One region of the Effusibacillus pohliae DSM 22757 genome, then DNA from elsewhere that is predicted to be linked to it. Evidence: a T-box and tRNA genes for the amino acid it is inferred to sense, from the RefSeq annotation. Region 1 holds a T-box; the other holds one or more tRNA genes.
The links. A T-box is a leader RNA that pairs with one kind of tRNA and senses whether it is charged. The one in region 1 lies ahead of serS (serine--tRNA ligase), so its partner is inferred to be a tRNA-Ser.
Positions count from the first base shown of each region.

Region 2: it encodes a tRNA-Ser, which carries the amino acid that the T-box ahead of serS (serine--tRNA ligase) is inferred to sense. The anticodon was not compared.

Region 1 covers NZ_AQXL01000114.1:6,510-15,297, reverse strand. The annotation lists gene pdxS (pyridoxal 5'-phosphate synthase lyase subunit PdxS) at 1-172, shown strand, start outside; gene pdxT (pyridoxal 5'-phosphate synthase glutaminase subunit PdxT) at 188-766, shown strand; gene C230_RS0107335 (glycoside hydrolase family 15 protein) at 763-1,836, shown strand; gene C230_RS22445 (hypothetical protein) at 1,927-2,325, opposite strand; gene C230_RS0107330 (hypothetical protein) at 2,348-3,529, opposite strand; T-box leader at 3,975-4,208, shown strand; gene serS (serine--tRNA ligase) at 4,259-5,533, shown strand; gene C230_RS0107315 (hypothetical protein) at 6,107-6,370, shown strand; tRNA gene C230_RS0107310 (tRNA-Ser) at 6,436-6,529, shown strand; gene C230_RS0107305 (hypothetical protein) at 6,584-6,826, opposite strand; gene C230_RS19755 (helix-turn-helix domain-containing protein) at 6,832-7,053, opposite strand; gene C230_RS21290 (helix-turn-helix domain-containing protein) at 7,224-7,607, shown strand; tRNA gene C230_RS0107290 (tRNA-Arg) at 7,680-7,759, shown strand; gene tadA (tRNA adenosine(34) deaminase TadA) at 8,408-8,788, shown strand, end outside.
Region 2 covers NZ_AQXL01000110.1:5,132-13,919, reverse strand. The annotation lists gene C230_RS19630 (class I SAM-dependent methyltransferase) at 1-6, opposite strand, end outside; gene clpP (ATP-dependent Clp endopeptidase proteolytic subunit ClpP) at 17-598, opposite strand; gene C230_RS22415 (hypothetical protein) at 696-860, opposite strand; gene C230_RS19625 (hypothetical protein) at 884-1,060, opposite strand; gene C230_RS0106175 (cysteine hydrolase family protein) at 1,149-1,622, opposite strand; gene C230_RS0106170 (hypothetical protein) at 1,730-2,176, opposite strand; gene C230_RS0106160 (hypothetical protein) at 2,585-2,782, shown strand; gene C230_RS0106155 (YlbF family regulator) at 2,865-3,260, shown strand; gene C230_RS0106150 (DUF1292 domain-containing protein) at 3,380-3,664, shown strand; gene C230_RS0106145 (BaiN/RdsA family NAD(P)/FAD-dependent oxidoreductase) at 3,710-4,987, opposite strand; partial or broken gene C230_RS0106140 (CorA family divalent cation transporter) at 5,002-5,166, opposite strand; tRNA gene C230_RS0106135 (tRNA-Ser) at 5,362-5,456, opposite strand; tRNA gene C230_RS0106130 (tRNA-Met) at 5,490-5,566, opposite strand; tRNA gene C230_RS0106125 (tRNA-Ser) at 5,577-5,669, opposite strand; gene C230_RS0106120 (type 1 glutamine amidotransferase) at 5,825-6,574, opposite strand; gene C230_RS0106115 (MurT ligase domain-containing protein) at 6,555-7,919, opposite strand; gene C230_RS21255 (LCP family protein) at 8,064-8,788, opposite strand, start outside.

The DNA.
Region 1 (8,788 bases):
CTTCAAATCGGAAAATCCCGAAAAATACGCAAAAGCGATCGTGCAGGCGACCACGCATTATCAAGACTATGGACTGATCGCCGAACTGTCCAAAAACCTGGGTGTCGCGATGAGAGGCATCGAGCTGTCGACCCTCGCCGAGAACGAGCGGATGGCAGAACGCGGCTGGTAGGAGGCCGACCGGCTTATGAAAATCGGTGTGTTGGCCCTGCAAGGCGCAGTTACGGAACATATCAACAGTTTGCAACAGGCCGGTGCCGATCAGGTGGTTCCCGTCAAGCGGAAGGAAGAATTGGAAGGGCTGGACGGGTTGGTGCTGCCCGGCGGGGAAAGCACGACGATCGGAAAATTGATGAACCAGTATGGGCTGATGGAACCGATTCGGCAGATGGCGCAGGCGGGAACTCCGATGTTTGGCACCTGCGCCGGGCTGATTCTCTTGGCGAACCGGATTCATGGCCAGGATTGGGCTCATTTGGGCGTGATGGACATTCTGGTCAACCGCAATTCGTTCGGCCGGCAGCGGGAAAGTTTCGAGACCGATCTAGAGGTGAAAGGGATCGAAGGGGAGCTGTACCGGGCCGTCTTTATCCGGGCGCCGCATATCATGGAAACGGGTGATGGCGTCGAGGTGCTAGCCACCTACCAGGATCGGATTGTGGCGGCCAGACAGGGCCATTTGCTGGCGGCCGCTTTTCATCCGGAATTGACGAACGATGTACGGTTTCACAAGTATTTTCTCGATATGGTGCGTGAATCCGCTTGAACAAACTCTATCAACACAGCGTCCAGCTGCTTTTGCAAACACAGGCTCCGAACGGAGCCTTTCCTGCATCTACGGTATTTACCGTCTACCGGTATTGTTGGCTGCGGGATGGCACATTCATCGCCCACGCGCTCGACAAATCGGGTGAGCATGCGGCGGCCGGCCGATTTTTTCAGTGGGTGGACATGGCGATCCGCAAGCACCTGGCGAAGTTGAACCAGCTTTTTCTGAAACATCAGAACGGTGAGCCGATTGGGAAAGACGATTTCCTGCATACGCGCTTCACATTGGATGGGGACGAGGGTACGGAAGAATGGGGCAATTTTCAACTGGACGGGTATGGCGCCTACCTGTGGGGGGTGGCGGAACACATCCGTCTGACGGGTGATGACTCGTTTTTGATGAAGGTGCATCGCAGTATCGAGGAGACGATCCGTTACCTGACGACCTTTTGGCATGTCCCAAACCATGACTGCTGGGAAGAGTTCGGGGACCGCGTTCATCCAAGTACGCTGGCGGCGGTTTTTGGCGGTTTGCAGGCGATCTACCGGTATGTGCCGGTTGTACAGATTCCCAGGACGCTGAGCGCCATCCGGGAAGCGCTGCAGGAACACGGCGTACAAAACGGGCGGTTCGTCAAGTCGTTCGGAAATCCCAGCATCGACGCCAACCTATTGTGGTTGTCCGTACCTTACAAAGTCGTGCCGCCCAACGGGCATATAATGGTCAGGACGGTGGAAGAGATCGAACACCGGCTGGTCACCGGCGGCGTGCACCGCTATCCGGAAGATTCGTTTTACGGCGGCGGCGCCTGGGTGCTGTTGACCGCTTGGTTGGGCTGGTACTACGCGGAAGCCGGCAACCTGCAGCGGGCGAAGGAACTGCTGGCGTGGGTGGAAGCGCAGGCGGACGATCAGGGCAACTTGCCGGAACAGGTGCAGGAAAGCCTGTTTTTTCCCGAAAAATATCAGGAATGGGTGGACCGTTGGGGAGAACCGGCCAAACCGCTGCTCTGGTCGCACGCGATGTATCTCATTCTGGCGAAACGGCTGCAGGAGCTGGCCGGTTGAGCCGCAGGGAACCCGAGCAGAGTCAGTGTTTGCTACTCGGGTTTTGTTTTGTCGGTTTAGTTTCACGGAACATCATTTTTTGTCCAATTTTTATTCGGGAAAATAAATTGCAGGTTGCAGCGTTTCCTCGTTTGATTTCCCGTTTGCTACCCAACTGACTGTGATTTTGATGGATTGCAGTTCTTTTTTTGCTTGTTCCCAGCCGCTTACACTAGAACTTGTGGTAATAGCTTGCTTCAAAAATGAATGACTGATTTCATTTGGACTCAGTACAGATTTTGATTGACCGGTCCCATCAGAAATGGCAAGCGTTACGGTTTCCACTGATTGTTGATTGCCGATATATTGGATGTAGGCTGTTTGGTGGAATTGGGAGTTTTTTAGTTGGCAATCAATCAGCACTTTCCAATTTTGTGAGGAAGCCAATACCACCGCCCCACTTTTTTGTGTTGTCGATGGGGCTGCCGGAGGGGATTCCCCCTCCGTCATCCTAACTCACGCGCTTTTTGAATTAATCACTGAACTGTATTAAATGGAGTGTGTGGGGTAAAATCCCCTTTCGAGACGTGACTGCAGCCCTTTCTTCCATCGTTTTTGGAATCGGTGTTGACCACAGTAACAATTGATCTTTTGCAATCACAGAACTGGGATTCACATTTTTTTCTAAGGTAACTACCTTATTAAGTTTCCGATCATACACCTGTACGTCCTCACGTGACTGCCAGGCTAGGATTCGAGGACTTAAACCTAGAAACTCAAGAGAGTTACCCTGTTTAGCAGAAAAGATCTTTCGTTCAACGCCATTTTCGATGAGGTTGACGGACCAACCGCCCTCCCCCGTTCGATGACCGGACCAGGCAATCGTACTCCCTTCGGCGGCAAGATACGTAACTTCCTGTTTGTGAGTCAGTTGCTCAATGTGTCCACCTTTATTCCAATAAACCGCACCAGACGCTTGTTCCGAATCTTTTCCAATCCAGGCTATGAAATCCTTTGTCATAACCGGATGTCCGCCGGGTGAAGCGATATCAGACGATTCGCCCGTTCGCAGATCTAGTTTCTTTACAACTATCGAGGGGATTCCATTTTTCGGCTGATCCACAGCCGGACTGAAAACCAACCAGTTTTCATAAAGTTTTGGCATAATCAATGGACCGGGATATCCCATTCCATTCGTATCTTTTGCTGATTCATATATCACTCGTTTTGTATTTTTAACCCGATCATATACGTGAATTTTCCAGTTGGTAAAACTTTGGTCAAGCGCCTCGCTCCATACGATCCAATTATCATTGATGTCGGCTCCGATTGGCTGAGCAGGCTCTCTGAACGAGTAAATTGTCTTGTACGCCTGTTTGTTAACATCAAACAAGATTACTTGTCCTGACAGATCTTTGTCTTGCGGCGTTACTACTCCTACTATTGTACCATCCGAGCCAAGTGCAAGTGGAATCCATGCTTTTTGATTAGGGAGTACTGCATCAAAGGAACGGATTGATTGATCTTTCCAGGCTTCTTGTCTCTCAATTACACTTGGCAAGTTATCTTTCATGTCTGTGGAGACCGCTCCAGATTCACTCTCATTCGTTTTGTGGTTCACAGTGGAAGCATCAGAGGGTTGTTTTCCGCCCATTTGACAACCGATTATACCTATCACCGTGATTGAAATTAATAGAACGAAAATTCTGGTCATTCCGTTTATCACCATATGGTTCCTCTATCCTTGACGAGATAAGCAAAATCGGTGGTAGAAAGCAGCATAGATACCATTACGTTCATCAACATTTTTTCTTTGATCATGTTCAAACTCTCCTTTCGATGATACTCGCTATTCTGAAATATGGCGACACAACTCTGTACTCTGGAACTATTGCCTTTTTAAGACTTTAGCCTCCTTTCCTAATTTTTTGAAGCAAATAAACTAGTTGCTCGGTTCTAATATTAAAGACGAACTGAAATCGAAAAAAGTTTCAGTTTTCCAAGAAAATATTTTTCGATACGTTGCGGCAATTGGGTGGTAACCGCAATAATTTGAAATCGTAATCAGTTAGAGCTGAAAAACTTGAACACTGGTAACAACAGTAGCTTGAATGAAGCGGAGCCAATGTGGTACACTATGCGACAAAAGCGAAACGTTTACCAAAGCGATGCGGAGAACGAGTACCAGAACCTCTCTTGTGCAGAGAGCCGGTGGTGGCTGCGAACCGGTCAGGAGACTCTGTGAATCCCTCTCCAAGCGGGCTGTGAATCGAATGGAACCATTCGTAGTAAGCGGCTCCGGGTCATTCCGTTATCGATGGCACGAGGATCGCTTGCTTGAGTAGGCGGTCGAACTTGGGTGGCACCACGGGAGATTGGCTCTCGTCCCAGAAACAGTCTGGCGGCGGGGGCTTTTTCTATTTTTCGAAAGGAGTGGACGATCATGTTGGATGCACGTCTGTTGCGTAACGAACCGGACAAGGTTCGGGAAGCGCTGCGAAAAAGGGGTGAGTCGCCGGAAGCGGTCGACCAGTTCCTGCAGTTGGACGCGCGCCGGCGGGAACTGCTGGCGGAGACAGAGTCGCTGAAAGCGAAACGAAACAGCGTCTCGCAAGAGGTGGCGAAACTGAAAAAAGCGGGCCAGGACGCGGAGTCGCTCATCCTTGAAATGAGGGAAGTCGGAGACCGGATCAAGCAGCTGGATGACGAGTTGCGGGAAGTCGAGGAAAAAGTCGATTTTCTGCTGCTGACGATTCCCAATATCCCACATGAAAGCGTGCCGGTCGGGGCATCGGAAGACGACAACGTGGAAGTGAAAAAATGGGGCGAACTCCCGCGGTTTGATTTTGAACCGAAGCCCCATTGGGAGATTGCAACCGAGCTTGGCATTCTCGATTTTGAGTCGGCTGCCAAAGTGACGGGCGCCCGGTTTGTGTTCTACAAAGGCCTCGGTGCCCGCTTGGAACGGGCGCTGATCAATTTTATGCTCGATATCCATACGCAGGAGCATGGCTATACGGAAGTGCTCCCGCCGTTTATCGTCAACCGGGCGAGCATGACGGGAACGGGCAACCTGCCGAAATTTGAAGAGGATGCGTTCAAGCTGGTGGATACCGACTATTTCTTGGTGCCGACGGCGGAAGTGCCGGTGACCAATCTGCACCGGGAGGAAATTTTGCAGGCGGCCGATCTGCCCCGCTACTACGTCGCTTACTCACCCTGTTTCCGGTCTGAGGCGGGGTCAGCGGGACGCGATACGCGCGGCCTGATTCGGATGCATCAGTTTAACAAAGTCGAGATGGTGAAATTTACGCTGCCGGAAACGTCGTATGAGGAATGGATGAAGCTGGTCAATGATGCGGAAACGATCCTGCAGCGGTTGAACCTGCCGTACCGCGTGATGGATATGTGCACGGCCGATCTGGGATTTGGCGCTGCCAAGAAGTACGATCTGGAAGTGTGGCTGCCGGCTGCCAATCAGTACAGGGAGATTTCGAGCTGTTCGAACTTTGAAGATTTCCAGGCGCGCCGGGCGAATATCCGGTTCCGCCGCGAACCGAAGGCAAAACCGGAATTTGTGCACACGATCAACGGTTCCGGGCTGGCCGTCGGCAGAACGGTGGCGGCGATTCTGGAAAATTACCAGCAGCCGGACGGCAGCGTGTTGATTCCGGAAGCGCTTGTGCCTTACATGGGTGGTGTGACCCGGATTGGATGACCACGGCGAGTGGTTCGTTCCTGCTTGATTTTTGCGATATGAAAAAGGGGGTCCCGCGGACGGACCCCGTTAGATTTTATCCCACAAACAATGCACGTTGCTGTTTCCACGACAGGATAAATCTGCATGACATCCTGGGACATCCGCATTTGACACTCCACACGGCTGAAGCCGATGGATTCTTGAGAGCACCCCCGAAACCGGGAGTTCTGCTTTGCGGCACCAAGCGATCCCCGTGTGTCCCACGGTTCTTTGTTGGATTTAGTCCGATAGCCAACTGCTTGGTTTTCGCATTTCGGCCACGACTTCGCGGATTGTGCTTGAACATTTTACGCGAAAGAGCGTTTCCTGTCGCAACCCCCTATGTTCAGTTTTCAAAGTACATCCGCCTTTACCTGATTATACCACAACGCGCTTCATTCCACGATTAAAACATGGGCTTTCGCGCGCGATTTCTGTAAAACAGAGAATGTCGAGATGGAAAAACAAATGCGAGGGGTCTCCTTTTGCTCGAATTGCAGCACGAAATCGTGTATAATGGATGTGAATTGTCAGAGAAGGAGCGGTACCATAATGTTTTTTACGGGGTTGCTCGCGGTCATCGTCTGCGTGATCGTTCAGTATTTCGCTTTGCACCGGGCGGCGTTCGGCCGGTCGATGTTCATCACGTTCGCCATGTTTCTCGTCGGCTTTATGATCAGCCTGTCGCCGCATCCGGTGTCCCAGATTCTGTCGATGGTGTTCTATGTGTTGGGATGGGCATTTTTGCTGTTTGTGACGTGGTACGCGCTGGTCCGTCGGTATAAGATGAAAAAGTTGACCAACTCGAAATCTTGACCGTTCGGCCATCCGCACGGTACAATGAGGAAGTATGGGATCCTGCCGGGTGTGCGGAAAACGATGGAGTGATGGCCGAGTAGGTCGAAGGCGCTCGCCTGCTAAGCGAGTATACGGGGATAACCCGTATCGAGGGTTCGAATCCCTCTCACTCCGCCAGTCATTTCATAGGGATGAAAAACCAGCCGCGAGGGCTGGATTTTATTTTGTCTGCTATTGTGGTGTTGACTGGCGCTGCAGCAATTCGGAATAGACCGATTCCGGAACCGCAATTCCCCGCGGGCCGTCCACAAGTTCCAGCAGGCGTTCCAGCAGGTACGCGCGATACACAAATCCGCCTTTTACGCCGATCAAATACTGGATGATGTCGTTGATCGAGAGGGAAAGGAGATGTTCTGCATCATTCTCGCTCAGCCGAGTGTTGCGGATCAAGCGGGCAACGAAGTCGTGTTCCACATGTCTCACCTCTTTCTTTGGGAAGATGAAGGGCTCGAAATTTCAGAAAAAATGTCAGGAAACAATTCTCGTGCAGGCACTCCATAGAAACGCTCCAGCTTCAACATCGTCTCCCGCCCTGGTTTCGATTGTCCTCCCTCCAATTTTCTGAGGTAAATGGTCGAAATGCCAAGCTGCATGGCCACCTGCTCCTGTGTCAGGTTGCGGGATGTCCGTTCTTTTGCCAACCGTTCCCTTCTCACACTACCCCACCCCTCTGATACAAAAGGTATCTGGATATCTTTAGGATACATGTTACATTTTGTATCGTCAACCTAAGTGAAGATAATTTTTGTTTTTTTTGTTTTCAAGAGATACAATTTGTAACTATAATAGAGATGAGAATGGAGGTGGGAGTATGCTCGCGAAACGTCTGTCCATGTTGCGCGGTACGAAGACACAACAGGAAGTGGCTGATGCACTTGGCATTTCTCGAGCTCGATACGCCCACTATGAGTCCGGCCGTAACGAACCGGATCTCGACACGCTGGTTCGGTTGGCCGACTATTACCATGTGTCGCTTGATTATCTGCTCGGTCGCTCGGACATATTGAAAGAAGAGAAGGAATATTACAAAATCCGTTTGCTGAAAGAAGCCCGCGAAATCGCGGAACTGTTTCAGCAAGACCCGGATAGCCACAAATTTTGGCTGGCTTATAAGAAAGCGTCTCCCGAGCAGCGCAAAAATTTTCTCCGCACGTGGAATATCATGATGCAGCTGGATAAGAAACAGGGACAGTGAACAGCGCCCGGTAGAGGCAAACTCTGCGGGTTGATTCCACCTCTCGAAATCCATATAATAAGTTATACGCATGCACCCGTAGCTCAGGTGGATAGAGCGGTGGTTTCCTAAACCGCGTCTTGGGGGGGGTTCGAATCCCTCCGGGTGCACCAGCGTTTATTTGCCAGGATGCGGGTTTCTGTGGGGGTTGCGGAAGCCCGCATTCTTTCTGGTCTTGATCGGATCGAATGACGGGTTTTTCCCTATCAAAAGTATGACTGACGAACTTCAATAATGCCCGTTCCGCTGATCGTTGTGTTCCCATGGGGGGTTGACCGGACATTGGATTTTAGCCTGATTTTGGGGCGGTAGATGGGTAAGCACTTGCTGAGGAGTTATGCAGGTCGCCGAGCAGCATTTTGCACGAACGAGAATTGAATCGAAAAAGAAATGGAAGTAGCGGAAGCCGGTCAAGTGTCAGAGTTGCTTTCCATCGTTGCAAAGCGGGGACAATACAGGACTTCCACGTGAGCAGGTTGTTTGCAGGCGGTTTCTTTGCAGCGCCTGCATCGTTTTGCGCAGTCATCCAGTTGCATCGGTTCGTTTTCGAACACCCGGTTCATTACAGTACCCTCCCCCGAAGTTGCACGTTGATTGAGATGAGATCCGCCGGTTTTATGATTGTTCTCGAACGGAGACCCGTGTATGCAAGCAATAGTTCCCAAGCAGAACGGCTGCTCCGCTGCGATTGCGTTTTGAATTCCGGTTATGGTACACTGATGGTCCGTATTGTGCATTTCTCGATGAGTGGTGCCGAACAGATGGAACATGAGAAGTTCATGCGGGAAGCGCTACAAGAGGCGGAAAAAGCGATCAAATGGGGAGAGGTGCCGATCGGGGCAGTCGTCGTTCGCGAAGGGCAGGTGATCGCGCGCGGCCACAATATGCGCGAGACCTGGAAAGATCCGACCGCTCACGCGGAAATCGTTGCCCTGCGCGAAGCGAGCCGTGTGTTGGGCGGATGGCGGTTGACGGGCTGTAAGCTCTATGTTACACTGGAGCCTTGTCCGATGTGCGCCGGGGCGATTTTGTTGGCTCGTATCGACGAAGTGATTTTTGGCGCGCGTGAACCAAAATTCGGCGCGGCCGGATCGATCGTCAACCTGATCGAGACGGACCGGTTCAACCATCAACCACAACTT
Region 2 (8,788 bases), on a different contig from region 1:
GTTCATGCGGAAAACCCTAGATTTTTTCGATGACCTTGTCGATCAAGCCGTATTCTTTCGCTTCTTCCGCGGTCATAAAATAGTCGCGGTCGGTATCCCGTTCCACCTTCTCCAGCGGCTGCCCGGACCGTTCCGCAATGATCCGGTTCAGCGTGTCGCGCATGCGGAGAATCCGCTCAGCGGCGATTTTGATGTCGGCCGCCTGGCCGCGCGCCCCGCCCAGCGGCTGGTGAATCATCACTTCCGCGTTCGGCAGCGCGTACCGTTTGCCTTTAGCCCCGGCCGTCAGCAAGAATGCGCCCATCGAAGCGGCCAGCCCGATGCAGATGGTGGATACGTCCGGCTTGATGTACTGCATCGTGTCATAGATGGCCATGCCTGCGGTGATCGAACCGCCCGGGCTGTTGATATACAAGTGGATGTCCTTCTCCGGATCTTCCGCCGCCAGGAACAGCAATTGGGCGATCACCGAATTGGCGACCATGTCGTCGATTTCGCTTCCCAAGAACACAATCCGGTCTTTCAACAGACGGGAATAAATGTCGTACGAGCGTTCTCCGCGGCTCGTCTGTTCAACCACAATCGGCACCAGATTCATCTATGTACGCCTCCTTCAAGCGATGCTTCCCGTTTCGTATTCAGTATGCCACATCCGTCCCTTTCCTGAAAGTGCCCGCCGTTACAAATTCTCTTTCTCATGATATCCGCATATCCGGCGTCACCCGTGTCTGCCCGATGATGCATGCGATCGGGATTTCGACAACCGAGCAGCCGGCCGTTCCGCAAGCAGCCGCGCCCGCCGCCCGGCCGAACCCTGCCTCCGCTACGGCACGGTAAGGACTTGCCAAAAGCAGAGCCACCTGTCGCGGTGGCTCCTGTTTTTTCATCGGGTTCTGTCGGAACGAAACCGAACGCCATATTTGCCTTTTCGTGTCCGATACAATTCCACTTCACGCGGCGGATGGTTCCCATAGATCCGCTTGTCGCCTTCCACCCACATGACGGCGCAGTAGGCTTCAAACTTGCTGTCGTACAAACCTGCCCAGTATACCCATGACACGTGGATCCCCCCAAGCGCCAGCATCGTATCACTAGTTTGACCCTGGCAGCAGGGAATCACACCCGACAAAAAGTGTCTCGGCTGTCACTTACACCCACACGCGGTCGCCACCGACGCGCAACACATTTTCTTCGCCGAGCACGTGCTTCATAATCGTCGTCGCTTCCCAGTTCCGCGCATGGTAGGAAGCGAGCAGCGGTTCCAGAATCTGCACCTTGTACCCGTTATCCAGCAGGCTGTACATGGTCGCCATGACGGCCATTTCGGCGTCCATGCCGCCCAGATGGACAAGTTCGATCTGATGCTCTTCCAGCAGTTTTTTCACTTCCTCATTGAATGCGGAGTAGGTTCTCTTTTCCACCCGCTTCGCTTTCGGATGGGAGATCAGCAATGTGTCCTTGCCTTCGTTGTCTTCATATTTCCAGGTCGTGGTGATAATCAGGTCATATTCGTTCGCGTTTTGATCCAGATACTGTTGGCTCAGCCGGACAATGTAGTCCAAATTGCCCAGATTGCCGAGAAAATCTTCTTGCACATCAATCAGCAGCAGCGCCTTTTTCATTGACTGTCGCACCTTTCCGTCGCCAAATTTCCTATCTCATGGTAACACAAGCATTCGCCCGGTTTCAACAATTGTCAATGCTTCTTATGTATCTGCGGAGGCCATTGCTAGTGGATATGCAGAAAACTGCCGTACCGTTGTTCGATCTCGTTGACGACCAAGTTCTGTTCCGCTTCGTCTTCGACCACCTGCAGGCCGTATCCGTCCGCTTCTTCCGCCACCCGGAAGAAAACCAGTTGCGAATGGGACGTTTTTTCCCGCTCGTAATAGACCGCGTAGCCTTGGTCGCGCAAGCTGAAGAACGCGCCTAACGCGTACGCTTTCTCCTGTGTTTCCTCCTGCACGGTGATGAAAAAAATCCGGCTGATCAGTTCCATCACGCGTTCCGTATACAGTTCGCCTGGGTAATCGAGCTGCAGCGTTTCCCCCTGCTGTCCGGCGATGCGGTACAGCTCTTTTTTGTCATCCCGCTGCCAGCTCACAAGCATCAGGTGCGCTTCTTCATAAAAAAAAGCGTAATGATCGGCCTTGGGGAACGTCAAGACAGGTTTCATGCCACACACTCCCAACATCGGCTTAGAAAAAAAGCAGGGGACGCTCCGCCTGCCTGCATCTACTGCTCCCATTGCTCATGCTGCTTTTTGATCGCTTCATTAAATTTTTCCGACGTGATGTTCGCGCACATAAACAACAGCAAGAAAACTCCGCCGATAAACGCCAAGAGACCCCACATCGCTGACGCCTCCTTCCACTCTTTCTATTCCCATTTAGCATAAAAATAATTCCGGGCTCCGTCAAGTAAATGCAGCAGCTTGTTTCTAACAAAAATTCGAACACGAATTCCGGGTCAGCTTACCATTTGGGGGAAAAATTTGTCTTCGGAATTTCGAATCTGCAGCAAGCCGACCGACTGGTCGAAGCCCGTTTCTTTTGCTATACTTGCAGACAAAGGAGGGATCGCAGTGACACGGGGGAACCGGTATTTCTTCTTCGTCTTGGTGTTCGCGTCGGTCGTGATCGGCCTCGTTTCAAAATCGTACGCAGTGCTGGGAATCACCCTGCTGGCCTCGCTGGCGATCGGTCTGTGGATCGAAAAGATCGACAACAAGCGAGATGAAAAATTCAAACACCACAATGCGGTGCACAATTACCACCACTAATCATTTGTGAAGCCGTGAAAAGCCCGTGACTTCCCGCGGGCTTTTCTTTATACTGTCTGGTATAAGGGAGGATGAGTACACCATGGTGGACCACAACGAACTCTGGGGACAAGCCTATGAACTGGGCTGTTTGATCGCCGATTCCCCCGAAGTGGAAGTATATAAACAGGCAAAAGAGAAGATGGAAGCCCACCCGCAGATCAAACCGCTCTTGCGAAAATTGCGGGACATGCAGGCAGAGCACGAAAAGTTGCAGGGGTACAGTCAGGGGCCTCACCTGCAGGAGCTGGAACATTCGATCAACGCTCTGATCGAACAGCTCGATCAGTTTCCTGAGGTAACGGCGTTTAAGCAAGCATGCAGCAAGGTGGACGAACTGCTGCAATCGGTCACCACATTGCTGGCCAACTGCATCACCGGCAAGGTGAACGGCGTGCCGTATCCGCGGCCATCCGCAGGCGGTTGCGGCAGCGGCTGACAATAGGGACGCAAATCGGGAGAACGGTTCGTTCTCCTTTTTTTATTTGACGGGGCAAGTTTTACCATGGTATCATGAATCGAAGCATTGATTCTGAAACAGAGAAGAGGGTTGCCACAATGACCGAACATAACCACGTGCATGGTCCTGACTGCGACCACGAGCACGATGTTGTCGTGTTGACCGACGATGAAGGGAACGATCACGAGTTCGTGATTATTGACGTGATGGAAGTGTCTGACAAAAATTACGCGATCCTGGTGCCGCGCGACCAGGAAGCGGCGGAAGCGGTCATCTTGCGGATCGAAGCGGATGAAAACGGAGAAGAATACTTGATTGATATTGAAGATGACGAAGAGTGGAACCGTGTGGTGCAGGCGTACGAAAGCTTCGCAACAGAATAACGGTCCACAAGCGGGCGGCCGCGGCGTGAAAAGCGCGGCCGTTCGTTATTGCCCACTCAGCCGCAAGGCCCGCTCCGCGGCGCTTTTTCCGGCGGTGTAACCCGTGCTGAACGCAGCCGTGATGTTGTACCCTCCCGTATACCCGTGAATATCCAGGATCTCCCCGCAGAAAAACAAGCCCTGCATCAGCTTCGATTGCATCGTCTTCGGATCGATTTCCTTCAGATTGACGCCGCCGCCGGTGACAAACGCTTCCTCGATCGTCAGCGTGCCGTTCGCTCTGAGGGGAAACGCTTTGAGCAAATGGGCCATTTTGGCCCACGGTGCTTTTGGCAGGTTGGCGAACGTAATGTCGTCCCGCAGCCCTGCCCGCTCCAGCACAAGCGGAATCATCCGCTCCTGCAAATAGCCTTTCAGCACATTTTTTACCGCTTTCCGCGGTTCCCGCTTCGCCAGTTCATACGTCTCGTGAAAAATCTGGTCCTCTGTTTTTTCCGGAAACAGGTCGATCGTCATCCGGATGTCCTGCCCGTTCGACTGTTTCAGCGCTTTCACCACAAACTGGCTGCAGCGGAGTGCCGCCGGCCCGGAAATGCCAAAATGGGTAAAGATCATATCGCCTTCGTGTTCGACCATTTTTTTGCCCTTTGCGTTGTACACCGCCAGATGAATGTTGCGCAGGGACAATCCCTGCAACCGCCGTTCCCGGATAAAATCTTCGTTCAGCGTGATCGGCACTTCCGTCGGGAACAGTTCCGTGATCGTATGACCCGCTTCTTCAGCCCACGCGTATCCGTCACCGGTCGAACCTGTATGCGGCACCGACTTCCCGCCCACCGCCACAATCACGTTGCAGGCGTCGATTTCTTCGCCTGAACGCAAGCGGACCCCGACTACCTGTCCATCCTGATAGAGTACCCGCTCGACGGGGGCATGCACGCGGATCTCCGTGCCCACTTCTTTCACTTTTCGGATCAGGGCTTCGACCACATCTTTCGACCGATTCGAGACCGGAAACATTCTGCCCCTGTCTTCCTCCTTCAGCCGAATCCCCAATTCCTCAAAAAATCGGATGATGTCGCGGTTGTTAAAAATGGAAAACGCACTGTACAGGAACCGCCCGTTTCCCGGTATATTTTTGACAATCTCGTCGATGTCCCGATTATTCGTCACATTGCAGCGGCCGCCGCCCGAAATCGCCAGCTTCCGGCCAAGCCTGTCCCCCTTGTCGACGAGCAGCACTTTCGCTCCTTGCATTCCGGCGGAAACGCATGCCATCAGGCCGGACGGTCCGCCGCCGACGACGATCACATCATAGTTCATCTGCCCATACTCCCTTAAAACCAGCCTTTTCGTTTGAACCAGAGCACCATGCCGAGCGCGATCGCGGCCATCAGCCCGAGCACCGCATAGTATCCGTATTTCCAGTGCAGTTCCGGCATATTGTCGAAATTCATGCCGTACACGCCGACAATAAAGGTCAGCAGCATAAAAATCGTCGTGATTTCCCCATCTTTAAGAACCAGCATGGTACGAATCATCCGCGTTCCTCCTAAGACGTGTCCTGACAGGAGCGAGCATGCGGGTGGTCTTGAATCTCCTGGGAATGTTGATTTTCCACCTGATTGGGTAAACCGCGAAGGGGCTGCCCACTCAAGGCAGCCCCTTCGGATCCTTTGCCCGAAAGCAAGCTTAACTGGCGGAGTGAGAGGGATTCGAACCCTCGATACGGGTTTATTCCCGTATACTCGCTTAGCAGGCGAGCGCCTTCGACCTACTCGGCCATCACTCCACTTGGCTTTGTTTGATTTGAATGGGCTGAAAATGGTGGCTCGAGAGGGAATTGAACCCCCGACCTACGGGTTATGAATCCGTCGCTCTCACCAACTGAGCTATCGAGCCAATGGTTGTCTGGCGGAGAGAGTGGGATTCGAACCCACGAGGCGGGGTGAACCGCCTACACGATTTCCAATCGTGCTCCTTCGACCAACTCGGACATCTCTCCGCGAACATCACTTGCCGCCAAGGCAAAACACATTGCCTGTTCGCGTTGCCTGTTCGCGGCGACAAATGATATGGTACCACGGCCTGGCCGGAATTTCAATCGGGCGCCGATCCGATTTTCGAACAAAATGGCGTAAAGCAACCTGTTACGTCCTGCTACCTGCGTCCAATCTGGGCATATTGCCGGACGACGCGCTCATGTGCCGCCAATTCCCAATCATCGTCGAGCGGCGGCAAGTACGGATTGTCCGTCCTCCGTCGCAGCGCCAACTGCAGCAAATGATCGGCCAGCCGCGGATTCTTCGACAAAATCGGCCCATGCAAATAAGTGCCGAACACAGTGCCCTCCACGACGCCCTCCAATCCGTCTTCCCCGTTATTGCCGAACCCGCTAACCACCGCCGCCAGCGGCGCCATTTCCGGGCCAAGATACGTCCTGCCCGAATGATTTTCATATCCGACAACCGTGCACTCCTCATCAAAAATCGTCAGCTTGCCGACCGCATTGCCAACGAGCCGCCGTCGGCCGCCGATCGTGTAGAGATCGAGCAGGCCAATCCCTTCAATCCGATTGCCGCCAATCGTTTCAAAATAATGGCCGAGCAGTTGGTAGCTGCCGCAGATCGCCAGCACCACTGTGCCAGAATCGACCGCCTTGAACAGCGAGTCCCGTTTTTTCAACAGATCTTCCGCCACCAGCAACTGCTCCCGGTCTTCACCGCCGCCCGCGAACAGCAAGTCATAGTCTGACAGATCAGGGTTGTCGCCGATCGTGATGTGGTCCACCTGCACGTCGATGCCCCGCCATTCCGCCCTTTTCTGCAAGACCGTGACATTCCCCCGGTCACTGTACACCTCGAGCAAATCCGGATACAGATAGCCGATCTTAAGCTTCAACTGCCACACGACCTTTCTCCAACAAGTGATCCCGTACTGCATACAGGGATGTATACGTAGACAAAATAAACAGTGTGTGACCTGCCGGCAACTCGCCAAGCGCAGCTTCGACCGCCGCCACATCCCCTTCCCCAATCGTCGTGATATCCCCCAAACCGGCGTACTTCAAACGAACGGCGATATCATGCGCCCTTGTCCCCGCCGCCACGATCCGGCGCAGACCCGGTTGCTCCCGCAGCCGTTCCAGATGCGTGTCCCAGATCCACGACACGTCGGTGCCGTCCGCGTACCGGTCATTGAGGATGAAAACCAGATCAATCGGCTGATTCATCTGGCCGATCACTTTCAGGACCTGGTTGCAGCCGGTCGGATTTTTCACCAATGCCAGCATCGCATCTTGCCAGCCATTCACCAGGATGCGCTCCATACGGCCGAGCCCGATGTTCAGGTTCTTCATCTCACGTCCGATCACCTGCGATGGAACGCCCAACACTTTCGCAGCCGAAATCGCCGCCAGCACGTTATAGACATTGTAAAAGGCGGGCGCATTCAAAAAACCGGTCTCTCCGTCCAGTTCAAACAGGATCCCCCCTTCATGCATTCGCACGTCGTGCGCTGCCTGATCCGGCGTCTGCCGCTTGAACCCGCATCCCGGACATTCATAAAAGCCGAGCTGCCCGTAGTGATACAAACTATATCGAAGGCTTGACCCGCAACGGCGGCAGAACTTGCCGTCGCGCACTTCCCCCTGCTCGTCCGTCTGAATCGCGCTCGACTCGATTCCGTAATAGACCGTCTTTTTTCCCGGTGGAGCGATCGAAGAAACCAGCGGGTCGTCCGCATTTAACACCAGCGTCGTATTCGCCGGAGAACGCTCCAGAGCGCGTCCCACCATCCCGACGACCGTATCCAGTTCCCCATATCGGTCCATCTGGTCCCGGAAAAAATTGGTCACCACAACCGCGGTCGGCTGCAGCGGTTCAATCAATTTGCCGATCGTCGCCTCATCGACCTCCAGCACAGCCGACTGGCTTCGACTTGACCCGGACACCCCTTCGACCAGAGCGGCCGCAATCCCCTGAATCAAATTGGCGCCGAGCGAATTGGAAATCACATCGCGCCCGTCTTTCCGCAAAAAATGGGCAAGCAGATTGCTCGTCGTCGTCTTCCCGTTGGTGCCGGTCACTAACACGACCCGGTCTTCCAGTTTGCGGCCGTAATAGTGCAACAAGTCCGGACAGATGCGAAGCGCGACCGCTCCCGGCAGAGTGGTTCCTTTCCGGCCCAAGACCGCCAACAGCCGCTTAGTCGCCTTTGCTGCCACGATTGCCAGCCATATTCTTAAAGCTTTCAAGCAAAAGCCCCCTTGAATCCTATGGTGTCTAGATCAATGATAGCTTGTACAACGCAATCCCGCAATGAAAAAGAGTCTCCGATCTGGAGACCCTCTATCAGCCACCCGCACGATCCCGTCTGCGTCTGATTCATCCCGTCTCATTCAGGAAGTGGAAGGAGATGATGGAGGAGTTGGCGGCTGAGGCGTGGGGACGGTTTGCGTACCTGTTCCGCCTCCGCTTCCCCCGGGCGAGCCGCCACCTGTGGGCCCGCCGTTACCTGAACCGGCCCCTCCCCCTGCCGGACTGCCGCCGTTTGTATTGCCCGTACCAGTGCCACTTCCGCCGGTTCCGCCCGGCTTCGTCCCGCCGGTTGAAGTGCCGGAGCCACCGCCGGTACCGGTACCGCCTGTGCTTCCCCCGGAGTTGGTGCCACCGGTACCATTCGAGCCAGTGCCCGATTTGCTGCCGGTTCCTCCCGTGTTGGCGGGCGGAGTTGGCAGTTTGGGCGCCGGAGGAGTCGCCGACATTGTATTCTTCGGCGGGGCATCCTCCGCCACCATCGGCGCCTGATCGTCATAGGTTCTGACCACAGTTTGGCCGTCATTCAGCGTCTTGTGAACCAGCAGTCTCGTTTCGTACAAATCGGGAATCACCACGGCAGCCCCGTTCCGGACGGCGTCGACCAGCGCCGGTTTCGATCCGGTGGAATCCTGGAACGGCGGCAGCTGCACCGATTGCAGCTGGCTGAGATCCAGGTTGTAAGCCAATTTGGCCAGTTTTACCATGTCGCTGAATGACATGTTGGTCTCCACATCGTTCTGGATCGCTTTCAAAATATCCGGCAATTTAATCAACGAACTGGTCGACTTCAACTCGGACGCCAATG